One region of the Pyxidicoccus sp. M6 genome, then DNA from elsewhere that is predicted to be linked to it. Evidence: riboswitches for the same ligand, from Rfam matches in the RefSeq annotation. Region 1 holds a riboswitch; each other region holds the start of a gene.
What was found. A riboswitch is a leader RNA that binds a small molecule or an ion and turns the genes downstream of it on or off. The one in region 1 is predicted to bind cobalamin.
Positions count from the first base shown of each region.

Region 2: it holds a riboswitch for cobalamin, as region 1 does, so the genes downstream of both, ACVTJA_RS46030 (TonB-dependent receptor plug domain-containing protein) here and ACVTJA_RS03940 (energy-coupling factor ABC transporter permease) in region 1, are expected to answer to the same signal.
Region 3: it holds a riboswitch for cobalamin, as region 1 does, so the genes downstream of both, ACVTJA_RS46000 (hypothetical protein) here and ACVTJA_RS03940 (energy-coupling factor ABC transporter permease) in region 1, are expected to answer to the same signal.

Region 1 covers NZ_CM145714.1:914,051-918,319, forward strand. The annotation lists gene ACVTJA_RS03930 (nuclear transport factor 2 family protein) at 137-685, opposite strand; gene ACVTJA_RS03935 (cupin domain-containing protein) at 968-2,044, shown strand; cobalamin riboswitch at 2,149-2,371, shown strand; gene ACVTJA_RS03940 (energy-coupling factor ABC transporter permease) at 2,401-3,207, shown strand; gene ACVTJA_RS03945 (hypothetical protein) at 3,234-3,416, shown strand; gene ACVTJA_RS03950 (energy-coupling factor transporter transmembrane component T family protein) at 3,406-4,005, shown strand; gene ACVTJA_RS03955 (energy-coupling factor ABC transporter ATP-binding protein) at 4,071-4,269, shown strand, end outside.
Region 2 covers NZ_CM145714.1:11,706,932-11,711,200, reverse strand. The annotation lists gene ACVTJA_RS46045 (hypothetical protein) at 70-741, shown strand; gene ACVTJA_RS46040 (hypothetical protein) at 780-1,064, shown strand; gene ACVTJA_RS46035 (FHA domain-containing protein) at 1,175-1,747, shown strand; cobalamin riboswitch at 1,754-1,992, shown strand; gene ACVTJA_RS46030 (TonB-dependent receptor plug domain-containing protein) at 2,052-4,269, shown strand, end outside.
Region 3 covers NZ_CM145714.1:11,698,657-11,702,925, reverse strand. The annotation lists gene ACVTJA_RS46010 (hypothetical protein) at 1-71, shown strand, start outside; gene ACVTJA_RS46005 (FecCD family ABC transporter permease) at 83-1,147, shown strand; cobalamin riboswitch at 1,207-1,419, shown strand; gene ACVTJA_RS46000 (hypothetical protein) at 1,565-2,863, shown strand; gene ACVTJA_RS45995 (cell surface protein) at 2,878-3,600, shown strand; gene ACVTJA_RS45990 (FHA domain-containing protein) at 3,808-4,269, shown strand, end outside.

The DNA of each region.
Region 1 (4,269 bases):
GCGGAGGGCTCTCCCCAAAGCCCTGTCGCGCGCGATGTGTATTTTTGCAACTGTAGCTACAAATGTTACAGGCGCTGAAAACGACGAAACGCCACGTCCCGCGCAGGAGCGCGGGACGCGGCGCGAGAACCGTGTATCAGTTCTTGCTGGCCTCGACGAAGCCCGCGGAGTCCTCGAAGAAGTGGTACTCGAGGATCTTGCCGTCCTTGACGACGACCTTGAGGGCCCAGTCGCTGGCATAGGGCTTGCCGGTGGTGCGGATGTTGTGGACGAAGGCGCCGCTCGCGAAGGCGACGTTGCCCTCACCGATGACGGAGTCCACGGAGAACGCCTTGGTGTCGAAGTTCTTCCCGAGGTTGGTCACGAAGTCCTTCGCGCCCTGCTGGCCGCTGTAGGAGCCGTGCAGCTGGGTGCCCTTGCGCTCGCCCTTGCGGACGGCGGTGATGACGGCGTCCTTGTGGAACGAGTTGACGACGCCCTCGCCGTCACCCTTGCCGAAGGCCTCGAAGAAGCCCTTCACGACGTCGGCGGCGCTCTTGGTGGCGGTGTTGGCGGCAGCAGCGGTGGTCATTTCCTTGTCCTTCTTGGTGGTGGCAGCGGCGGGCGGGTTCTTGCCCTCGGCCGCGGCCGTGGTGTGAATGGAGAGGGCGAAGACGATGGCGGTAAGGGTCAGCTGGACCTTCATTGTGGACTCCTGAAGCTGGGGCACACGCCTGCCCGGGCCGGGGGGCCCCGAGGCAAGCGATTGCCGGGTCGGTTCGCGCCGAGGCGCGAGATCACACACTCATTCGCACACGCTCCCGCGAGAGCGCAGGGTGTGTGTGAACGGGTTGACGGAGTGCATAGTAGGGGCCGCGGATGCGACGAACAATGACCGAAACGCTCGCTTTTCAGTCCAAAAGTCTCAGCCCGGTGGATGCACGGTGGGATGCGCTATTGTACGCCCCGGCCTATTAAGGTGGGGACCATGGACGTACTCGCGAACGTGCTGGGCGTGACCCAACTGGGTAACACGATGCTCTGTCAGTCGGAGCTCCTGTCGCCATGGGGGCTCGACATCAAGGCGAACACGAAGACGGCCGTGCACCTCGTGCAGCGGGGCGTGTGCTGGCTCCGGCTCGAAGGGGAGAAGGAGCCGATGCGGCTCGTGCCCGGCGACGTGGCGCTCGTGGGCAGCGGCGTCCGCCACTTCATGACGGACGACCCGGGCACGCGGGCGGAGCCGTGGGAAGAGGCGCTGGAGAAGGCGAAGCTGCGCCTCGCCGCGCTGCCGCCGAACGCCTCCGCGGACACCACGGTGCTCCTGTGCGCGGCCTACGAGTTCGAGCAGGACGGGCAGCACCCGCTGCTGGCGCTGTTGCCCAAGCTGATCCGCCTCAACGTGGACTACACGGAGGAGGGCGGCCAGTTCCAGGCGCTGGTGCGGCTGCTGGCCCACGAGTCGGGGCGCAAGCTGCCGGGCTCGGAAATCGTCATCCCGCGGCTGGTGGACAGCCTGTTCGTCTACATCGTGCGGGCGTGGATGGCGAGCCAGCCGGTGGGCGCCGGAGGCTGGTTCGGCGCGCTGAGGGACCCGCAGATTGGGCGCGCGCTGTCGCTCATCCACGAGAATCCGGAGCTGCCGTGGACGGTGGAGAGCCTGGCGGCGAGGGTGGCGCTGTCCCGGGCGGCCTTCGCGCGGCGCTTCGTGGAGCTCGTGGGCGAGCCGCCGCTGAAGTACCTGACGCGGTGGCGGATGAGCCTCGCCGCGAAGATTCTGAAGACGACGACGGAGTCCGTGGATGTCGTCGCGGCGCGCGTGGGGTACGACTCGCCGACGGGCTTCGGCAAGGCGTTCCAGCGCTACCTGCGCGTCGCGCCGGGCCGCTACCGCTCGGCGAGCCATCCGGAGCGTGTGGCGGACGTGGAGCACGAGGACGAGGCGGCGAACGAGTCCGAGGAGCTCTCCGAGCAGGAGTCGGTGGCCTCGCTCCCTCCGGCCGCAGCGGCGCCGCCGAGGGTGCTGCGCGTGGTCTCCGGACGGGACAGCCGCCTGCCGCGCTGAGGCGGAGAATGTCTGTCAATGCAGTGCCGTGGCTGGTGCAACCTGGTCAACGGGAGGCGTGTTCGTTGACAAGTGCCTCGCGGCTCCGTTATCTGCGCGGCCACAACTGAATCGCCGCCTGGGGTGCCCACGACGGGCATAACAGGGAAGCCGGTGTGAATCCGGCGCGGTCCCGCCACTGTGAGTGGGTGAGGCCGCTTCCACGAAGTGCCACTGGGTGCAGCAGGTGCCCGGGAAGGCGGAAGCGGCGCGGGGAGTCCTCCTCGAAGTCCGAGGAGCCCTCCGCAACCCATGAGCCAGGAGACCTACCCCAGGCAAAACGACTGACCCTCTCCGTGGACTGAGAGGAGGTTGCCATGCGCTGGGTGCATGGGCGCTGGAACGGTGCGAACCGTCCCGCTCCCGTCGACGACCGTCTCCTGTCTCGCGTGTGCGGAGCACCGCTCGTGCTCGCCGCGTTGCTGCTGTTGCCCGCGCGTGCGCATGCGATGCACCTGGCGGAGGGCGTACTGCCCCTGCCATGGGCCGCCGGTTGGACTGTCACGATGCTGCCCCTCGTGGCGCTCGGGGTGCGCGCGCTGCGGCGGCGCTCGGCGGAGGACCCCGTCTTCGGGCCGTTCCTCGCGATGCTCGCGGCGGCGGTGTTCGTCATCTCGTGCATGCCGGTGCCGGTGCCCACGGCGGGCACGTGCAGCCACCCGGTGGGTACGGGGCTGGCGGCGGTGCTGGTGGGGCCGGTGCTCACGGTGCTCGTCACGCTGGTGGCACTGTTGCTCCAGGCACTGTTCCTCGCGCACGGCGGGCTGACGACGCTGGGCGCGGACGTGTGGAGCATGGGGATTGCCGGTGGGTTCGCCGGGTGGCTCGCGTTCCGCGCGCTGAGGAAGCTCGATGTGCCGCTGTGGGGGGCGGGGTTCGTCGCGGGGCTGGTGGCGGACTGGGCGACGTATGCGACGACGGCGTTCGAGTTGGCTTCGGCGCTGCACGGGGAGGAGGGGCTGGGACGGGCCTTCACGGCGGTGGCGCTGGCCTTCGTGCCGACGCAGTTGCCGCTGGGGTTGCTGGAGGCCACGCTGACGGCGGGAGCGCTGGTGTTCATCTCGCGGCGGCGTCCGGCGCTGCTGGCATTCGGTGCCGCCGCGCAGCCTCCGGTGTCGCCGTGACGGCCGCGCCGCAGGGATGGCCTGGAGTGGACGAGCACGTGGTGCGCCCGTACGCGGAAGCCGCGGGCCGCACGCCCGCGCCGCTCTTTCCGCAGCCCGAGGGGGATGTGCTGCTCTTCGCCTTCCTCGTGGCGGGGCTCATCGGTGGCTGGGTGCTGGGGTACAGCTACCGCGCCCTCTTCGTGGAGGGAGGCCGCCGTGGTGCGTGAGCCTCCCGCGTGGGTGCGTGGGCTCGATGCGCGGGTGAAGCTGGGCATTGCGCTCATGCTCCTCGTCGCGGGGCTGGGCGGTCCACTGCCGTGGGCGCCGCTCGCGGTTGCGGCCGGCACGGGAGCGCTCGGGCTTGCGTGGGGGCGGAGTGTCTCTCGTGTGGCGCGTGGGTTCGGTGCGGCGCTGCTGGCGGGAGCGCTCGCGGCCGCGCTGCATGCAGTCCTTGGTACTCGGCTCGGAGTGGCGGCGGGGTGGCTACTGGGCGCGCGCATGGCGGCGGGCGTCGCCGTGTTCGGACTCTTCTCGCACCTGACGCCTCCGTGGGACTTCGCGCATGCGCTCCGGAGACTCGGAGTGCCGGACGTGTTCACGGAGCTGCTGGCGCTCTCGGCGCGGTACGCCCGCGTCTTCGAGGGCGCGGCACGCACGGCGCGTGAGGCGCAGTTGGTGCGTGGGGGCTACAGCGGTACGCGGCGTTCGCTCGAGTCGATGGGTGCGCTGGCGGGGCTCACGCTGGTGCGGGCTTTCGACCAGGCGTGTGCCACCGCCGAGGCACGTGCGGCGCGTGGAGTCGGGGGCCGGCTGTGACGGTGCGCCTGGGTGTGGAGGCCATCGGTGCGGGGCCCGTGGGCACTCGTGCAGTCCTCACTGGCGTGTCCTTGGAGGCTCGGGCCGGAGAAGTCGTCGCGCTTCTCGGCGCCAACGGTTGCGGCAAGACGACGCTGCTGCGCACGCTGATGGGTCTTCTTCCTGAACGGAGTGGGCGGACGCTGCTCGACGGTGCACCCCTTGGGCGGGGCGCTGCGGCGCGAGCGGCGGCGGGTGTGGCGCTCGCCTTCCAGAATCCCGACG
Region 2 (4,269 bases), 2.6 Mb from region 1:
CGGATGATGGTGCCAGGCCCTTCATCGCGGGACTTCCCGCTGGCGCCCGCGGGCGTTAGCGTCCGCGCCATGGCATCGGGCATCAGGTGGCTGCGGCTCGGGTGGGTGATGGCGCTCCTCGTGGGTTCCGGCGCGTGGGCCGAGGAGCCTCCGCGTCCTCCTCCGGCGGACGCCCCCATGGCTTCGGAGGCCGCGCATCAGGGGCCGTCCGTGCAGTGGGAGCTCATGGTGGGTGCCCAGGGCGCGCTGGACGGGTATGCCTCGACGGGGCACCAGGGGCTGCTGCTCGGGATGGGTTGGGAGGGCTCGGCGCTGCGCCTGCGCTTCCTGTTCCTCGCGGGCGTGCCGGACAACATCTACGACTCGCAGACGCACGTGAAGCTGGAGCAGTACACCTTCGGCTTCTGGCTGGACACGCCGGTGCTCCGCTCCGGGCCCGTGCGGTGGGGCGTGGGCGCGGGCGCGGGTCTGCTCGTCTTCGCGCGGTCCTCATTCGCGCTGACTCGGACTGTCGTGCCCTCGAATCCGCGCTTCATCCCCACGCTGCTCACCGGGCCGGACACCTCGGTGCGGTGGCGCCTGTCGCGGCTCTTCGCCGTGGAGGCCACCGCCGCCCTGGACTTCGTCGTCGGCCGGCCCATCCTGGGCTACGAGGACAGCACCTCCGGGGGGTTCATCCCGCTGCACCGCGGCTGGGTGGTGCAGCCCCGCCTGGCGGTCGCGTTCATGATTCTTCCATGAGTGGCGCTCCGCTTGCGGCTGCGCGAGAGTGAAAGGCGATGAACCGGACTTCCTCCGTGACGCGCGTCGGCTTCCGTGGGTGCCCTTCCTTCCGTCCTCGCGAGCTGCTCCTCGCGGGGCTCCTGCTGTGCGCGGCGGGCTGTGCCGTGGAGGACCGCGTGGCCAGCGTCGCCTACTTCGACGCAGGTTCCGGCACGTCTTCCGTGGACGACGCGGGGGCGGAGTCGGACTGGGATTCGGTTGAAGAGGGGGCGCTCCCCGACTGTTCCCCGGAGGCCGTGGACGCGGGCACGCCGTGTGCCGACGCGGGCGTGCGGGAGTAGACGCACCGTGCCACCGCGCGGGTGGGAGTGAGTCATACGGCTCGCCTGGCTCGCGAGGGCGGTTGTGTCCCACGAAAATGAACGTGAGGGGGTGTCCGGATGGAACCCCCATGCACAGGTTCGCTCCGCTCTCGTCGCGCTGGAGGAACGTGCCCGTGCTCCATCGCCTGTCCACCCTGGCTTCCCAGGTGCTTGTCGACCGTGAGGCGCTGCTGCGCACCCTGCGCTGGCCCGTGCTGGTGTGGGAGTCCGTGCCCGCGCCGCCGGCCCCGGTGGCGCGCTCCGAGGGACTGACGCAGACGGGGCGGCGGCCCCAGAGCCGCTCCGTGGAGCCGCTCGTCTTCGAGGTGCGGCCGCGTCCTCGCGGAGGCGTTTCCGAGGTGACAGTGGGCCGCGGCCCCGAGTGCGACATCATCCTGTCGGAGCCCACCGTGTCGCGCATGCACGCGCGTTTCCGGCAGGAGCCGCACACGGGGATGTGGAGCGTCACGGACCTGGGGAGCCACAACGGGACGTTCCAGGACGGGGTGTTGATTGTCCCGGGAAGGCCGGCGCCGCTCTTCGCTCGGGCCGCGTTGAGGCTGGGGGGAGTGGAGCTGGTGTTCCTCCAGGCGTGCGCCTTCGAGCAGTACGTGCGCGCGTCGTCCCAGCGCACCCCGGCTCGCTTGACGCGAGGGGTGTGAGTCCCTAGAAGGGGTGCGCCCTTGGGTGCCCATGTCGGGCCTTCAAGAGGGAAGCCGGTGCGAATCCGGCGCGGTCCCGCCACTGTGAACGGGCAGCCCTGAGGTCAGGGCCGGGGACTTCGGTCAGTCGCCACTCCGGCAGCGTCGCTCCGGGGGAAGGCGGAAGGCCCCTTCCGGAATGGCGCGGCGTGCGCCGGACTCCGGAGCCCGTCAGCCAGGAGACCTGCCCAGGGGTTCGACCGTGCCCTTCACCGGCACGGGCGGGTGGCCTTCTCTCTTCGATGGAGAGAGCGGAAGGCGGAGCATGCGGTGGACCTTCCTCGCCGGGCTCGTGGCGTGCCTGGTGCCCAACATCCCGCTCCTCGCGCACGCTCAGGCCACTGACGAGGGACAGGTGCGTGAGGCGCCGGGCGGCGATGCGGCGGCTTCCGCTCCAGTGCAGGGCTCCGCGGCGCGCTCGGCCGTGCTCGCGCCGGATTCCAGTTCGCCAGTCGTGAGCTCCGACCCGGAGCCGAGTCCTCGGAGCGATGCGCCAATACAGGCCGGTGAAGAGGCATCGGCGCGTGAGGCGTCGGGCCGTGAGCCCACGGTGGCCACGCCCACGGCGAGCGGGGCAGAACAGGAGTCAGCTCCCGCGGAGCCCTCCGCTTCGCGCACCACCGTGGTTCGCGGGAAGACACCTCCGCCTCCGGAGTCTCCGGAGCGCAGAGACCCCACGGGCGCCATCACCATCATCGACGCTCGCGAGCATGCGGGCGAGGCGCGTGACACGGCGGAGTTGCTCGCCGGCTCCGTGGGCCTGTCGGTGCAGGACTCCGGTGGTTATGGGCAGAGCAAGAGCCTGGTGGTGCGCGGCGCGGCGGCCAACGGTGTGCTCGTGTTCCTGGATGGCATTCCCCTCAACGGCGCGGGCGGCATGGCGGACCTGTCGCAGATTCCCGCCGCGCTGGTGGAGCGCTTCGAGGTCCTGCGCGGCGGCGCGGGTGCCCGGTATGGCTCGGGAGGCCTGGGCGGCGCGGTGAACATCATCACCCGCGCGCCCGGCTCGCACCTGCGCGCCAGCGGCGAGGTGACGTACGGGAGCTGGGACACGATGCTGGGCCATGTCGCCGCCACCGGTCCGCTGCTCGATGGGCAGGCGCTGCTGCTGGTGCATGCGGGGCGCTCGGATGGGGACTTCGCGTACGACGTGGATGAGCTTCCCGCGGTCGACGACAACCCGCTCACCTCGCAGGTGCGTGCGCGCAATGACGCGCGAGGCGGTGGCGGTCTGCTGCGCTACCGGCGGCGGCTGCCCGGTGGCTCCCGGTTGGATGCGCTCGCGGAGCTGTCGTTGGAGGACCGCTCCATCCCCGGCACGGTGCAGAACCCCCAGTCCTCCGGGAGGCAGGAGCTGGGTCGATTGTCCCTGGGCCTGCGCTGGTCGGGGCTTCTCGGCGACGTGGGGCAGGGGAGTGCTCGCGGCTTCTTCCGGCGCGACGGGCTGGAGGTGACGGGAGAGCTGCCGGGCGCGGGTGGTGCGCAGCGGCACTCCGTGGGCGGAGTGGAGCTGGAGGGGCGCCGGGCGCTCGGAGACATGCAGTCGCTGACCGTCACGGTGGCCTCGTCCGGTGAGGGCGTCACCGAGGCGCGGGACGGGCAGTCCGCTTCGTGGTGGCGTGCGAGCGTCATGGCCATGGACGAGCTTCGGCTCTTCGATGGCCGGGTGAATGTGGTGCCGTCGCTGCGGGTGGAACGGGTGGGGCCGTACTGGCTGCTGGCTCCGAAGCTGGGCACGTCCGTGTCGCTGGGCGGTGGCTTCGGAGTGCGCGCCAACGTCGGCCAGTCCCACCGCGCGCCTTCCTTCCTGGAGCTCTACATCCGTCAGGGCACGCTGCTCCCCAACCCGGGGCTCAAGCCCGAGCGTGCCCTGTACGCGGATGCGGCGGTGTCGTGGAGCTCCGCCTTTCGTGTTGAAGATGAGCCCGTGTGGAGCGTCACCGCCGGCGGCTTCGGTGCTCTGTACGAGAACCTGATTGCGTATGAGCTGTACCCGCCGCTGCTCGCGCGTCCGTACAACTTCGATGCGGCGCGCGTGTGGGGCGTGGAGCTGGAGGGCGAGGCGCATCCGCTCCCGTGGCTGTCCGCCAACGCCAGCTACACGTGGATGCGGACGCAGAACCGCTACGGTGACCCACGCTTCTTCAACATGGACCTGCCGTACCGGCCGCGACAGAAGTGGGTGGGCCGTGTGCGCGCGGGGCCGGACTGGCTCAATGCGCGCACCGAGGTGCTCCATCAGTCCTCGCAGTTCGTCAACCGCACGGGCTCGCGCAGCCTGCCGTCGCGCACGCTGTTGAGCGCGGGCGCGTCCAGCACCTTCCTGCATGGGCCGGACCTCACCCTGTCCGTGGAGGTGAAGAACCTCCTCGACGTGCGGGCCTATGACTTCACCGGTTTCCCGCTGCCGGGCCGCGCCGTGTACGCGACGCTCGCGGTGGCGCTCGACCGCGACGCTTCTTCCGCAGCCGCACCTTCTGCCT
Region 3 (4,269 bases), 2.6 Mb from region 1:
GGCAGGTCGTCGCCACCGTCGTGGTGGACGGCAGCACGCGGCGCTACGTCCTCATGCGGCCCAAGCGGTGAGCGGCGCTCCCATGACTTCCTCGCGGGAGCGCGCCTACGGCTTCCGTGCCTCGCGAGTCCTCGCGCTCCTCGGGGCCTTCCTCGCGCTGGCCTTTGTCTCCTTCGCCCTGGCCGTGCGCTTCGGCGAGCAGCCCATCTCCCTCATCGCCGCGCTGACGGACCCGGCTTCCGTCGACGCGCTCATCTTCGGCTCCATCCGCCTGCCTCGCGCGCTGCTCGGCGCCATCGTCGGCGCGGGGCTCGCCGCCTCGGGCTGCACGCTCCAGGGGCTCCTGCGCAACCCGCTGGCGGACCCGTTCGTGCTCGGTGTCTCCGGCGGCGCCGCGCTCGGCTCCACGCTGGCGCTCACGCTGGGCCTCGCCACCGTGGGCGAGGCGGCCCCCGGCATGGGCGAGGCGCTGGCCCGCCTGTCCGCCCCCGCGCTCTTCGCCTTCCTCGGCGCGGGCGCGTCCATCCTCTTCGTCCTCTCCGTCAGTCGTGGAGCATCGACCCGCGCGCCCTACGCCGCGCTCCTCACCGGCGTCATCTTCAACTCCTTCGCCTCCGCCGCCATCACCCTGCTGAAGACGCTGTCCGCTCCGGACCGGCTCGGCGAAATCCTCTACCGGCTCGTGGGCGCGCTGAACATCGAGCAGGTGGACACGCTGGTCCTCTCCGCGCTGCTCCAGGCCGTTGCCATCGGCGTCATGTGGGCGCTGTCCGGCCGGCTCAACCTCCTGTCGCTCGGCGACGACGATGCCACTTCGCTCGGCGTGCCGGTGGCCGCCACCCGCCGCTGGCTGCTGCTGGCCTCCAGCGCCAGCGTGGCCGGCGCGGTGGCCCTCACCGGGCTCATCGGCTTCGTGGGCCTCATCGTCCCGCACCTGCTGCGGCTCGTCTTCGGCCCGGACCAGCGGCTGCTGATACCGCTGTCCGCGCTGGGAGGCGCGGCCTTCCTGCTGCTCTCGGACCTGCTGGCGCGGCTGGCCTTTCCCCTCTTCAGCCAGGACCTTCCCGTGGGCGTCGTCACCGCGCTCCTCGGAGGTCCGCTCTTCCTCGTCCTGCTGCGTCGGAGGGTCCGGCTGGGGCAGGTCTGACGGTGCGCCAGCGGACGGCGGTGCCCTGTCCGAGCATTGACAACGCCCGCCACCCGCCGTACTTCCCGCCCGTCCTCGGTGCCTCCGTGATGCCACGGTGGCTCAAGGGAACCCGGTGTGAATCCGGGACTGCCCCGCAGCGGTGAGCAGGAACGAACGCCGTCGAGACGCACTGGTCCACGAAGGGCCGGGAAGCGACGGCCAGTAGGTGGGTGCCCTCCCGGGCTCCCGCGCCTGCGAGTCCGAAGACCTGCCGAAGACCCGTGCCCGTGGCACGGACATCACCGAAGCCTCCGAGGGGAGGCGACGGAGGCATCCGCCCGCACGCGTCATGCGCGTCCGGGGCCCTGCCTTCGTCCCGCTCCTCGCCTCGAGGCCCAACCCGCCCGTGGGGGGCGGAGAGGAAGCAGGACGCCGATGAAGACCGCCGACCTGAAGCGCGCCGCACCCTGGACGATGCCCGCGGCGCTCGCCGTGGCCACGCTCGCCCTGGCCCTGACCGCCACCGGCTGCCGCCCCGAGTGCGTGGATGCCTTCGACTGCCGCGCCGACAATGGCCAGCCCCCCGAGGGCGAGCAGTGGGTGTGCCGCAGCGAGAAGTGCTCCACCGTCCCCCTGGACGAGGAGCAGCCCACGACGGACGCGGGCACGGACGCGGGCACGGATGCTGGAACGGACGCGGGCACCGACGCCGGCTCGGACCCGTGCGTCACCGCGACGTACGACGCGAAGCTGGGCACGCTGAAGCTCCAGACGGGCTTCCAGGTGGCCGAGGCCCCCGCGATTCCGGACGATGTGAAGGCGGTCACGTCCTCGCCGGGCCCCACGTACTCGCTCTACGCGGTGCGCGGTGCCGCGGCCCTCGGCAAGGACGATGCGCTGTACTCGCTGGGCACGTGGCCCGACCTCCAGCCCTCCTCCGCGAAGCTCTACGACGTGGTCTCCGCGACGGACCGCGCGGGCACCACGCGGGTGTACTCCGGCGGCTTCCTCGCCCATGACGGCAAGCGGCTCTTCGCGGGCTACACCCTCGCCACGGCCGACGTCGCGGGCTCCATCGTCGCCTACGACCTCGCCTCGTCCGCCGACTCGACGTATGTCACCGCGCCGAAGAACTACACCGTCGCTGCCTTCGCCTCGGACGCTGTCTCCGCGCTGCTGGTCAACGGCGGTGGCGTGGGCAAGACGTCCGACGGCCTGGGCATCTACGCCCTGGTGACGTCCGAGAATCCGTTCACCTCCGCGAAGGTGGCCACGCTGCCCTCGAACGCCGGTGCGAGCGGCTACACCGCCGTGGCGACCAACGGCATCGCCGTGCTGGGCTATGCCGCGAACCCCAACTTCGTGAACCAGGCCCACGCGGTGGCTCCGTCGAAGGTGGCACAGGCCCTCTCCTCGGGCACGCCCATCGACCTCGGCACGCAGCCGAAGCTCGAGGTGGGCAGCGACTTCAGCGGTGTCACGGCCTTCGGCAACGGCGTGGCGCTCAACCGCGGCGCCTTCGACTCGAGCTTCAAGTTCATCTCCACGGACGTGTCGCGCTACGCGCTCACCATCGGCATCAGCGACGTGGCCGTCGGCGACCGCGTGCCGGTGCTCGTCTACGCGGACCAGTGCACGTCCGTGGAGCTGCTGTCGTCGCTCGGCGAGGACCTGCTCGTGGGGCTGCATGACAAGAACGGCCGCCGCCTCGTGCGCATCCAGCAGAAGCCGTGAGCTCGCGCCGCTCCATGATGTGGCCTTGGGGCGCGGCGCTCGCCGCGCTCCTGTCCCTCGCCGCCTGTGGTGACGAGGACGGCCCCTCCACGCCCGCGACGGACGCGGGGACGCAGGACAGCGGCACCGACGCGGGCTCCGACGCCGGAGTCCGCCCGGCGGACACGTACGCCGACGAAGTCGTCGGGTACGTGCCCGGCGAGGGTGCCGGCTTCGGTCAGGACCGCTTCCCCGACGTGGTGCTCGGGCCTCCCGCCGGGGTGGGCCCGGACAACGGCTCGCTCGACGTGCTCTCGCTGGGGCGCGGGGGCCACATCACCCTGCGCTTCTCGGACATCGTCATCATCGACGGGCCCGGTGTGGACCTGCTCGTCTTCGAGAATGCCTTCGTCGTCCCCGGCGGGGCGACGTACGCGGAGACGGGGCGGGTGGAGGTGAGTAACGACGGTGTCACGTGGAAGGCCTTCCCCTGTGCCTTCAACGACGCGGACGCGGGCTACCCGGGCTGTGCCGGCGTGCACACCGTGCAGGCCAACCCCGCCAACGGCGTCAGCGCCACGGACCCCGCCGTGGCGGGCGGCGACGGCTTCGACTTGTTCACTGTTGGACTGGACCGTGCCCGCTTCGTTCGCATCACCGACACCGGTGCGAATGGCTATGGCGGCACGGCCGGCGGCTTCGACCTGGACGCCGTCTCCGTGGTGAATGGCGAGCCCCTCCAGGGGGCCGCGCCGTGAGCTCCGGTCCACCTCCCGTGCAGGCGATGGAGGTGGACCGGCCGCGCTGAGTACGAAGCCACCCGGGGAGCCCCGGCTCACTCCCGCACTGCCAGTCATGACGCGACCCCGCTTTCCTCGCCGGGAGTCCGTATCCACCCCTGGATGGGGCCGGTGCTCACCTCCTTCTCTCAAGAGTCGGGAGAGTCGTGTAATGTCGGGCATTCGATGTGGCAGATCATCATCAACGGGCCCGGCTACTTCGACACGTCCTACGATCTGCCCGAGGGCGTGACGAGCCTTGGCCGTGCGGACGAGAACGACATCGTTCTCGGCGGCGACCTCGTCTCGCGACGTCACGCCCGGCTGTACGTCGAGGGTGACGCCCTGCGCATCGAGGATTTGGGCAGCCGCAACGGCAGCCGGGTCAACGGCGCACCGCTGCAGGGCTCGAAGAACCTCGCCCCTGGCGACACGGTGGCGCTGGGGGAGAACACGCTCTCCGTCCGCCAGCCCAACACGGTGGAGAACGCCGCCACGGAGATGGTGGACCTGGGCGCGGGCGGGGTGGTGCGCTTCGGGCATGGGCAGGACGTGGGCTCGTCCGTCGTCCTCGCGCGGAACGTGAAGGACGCGGAGGTGCTGCGCCTGCTGGACAACGTGGGGCCCGTCGCCTTCGACGACACCTTC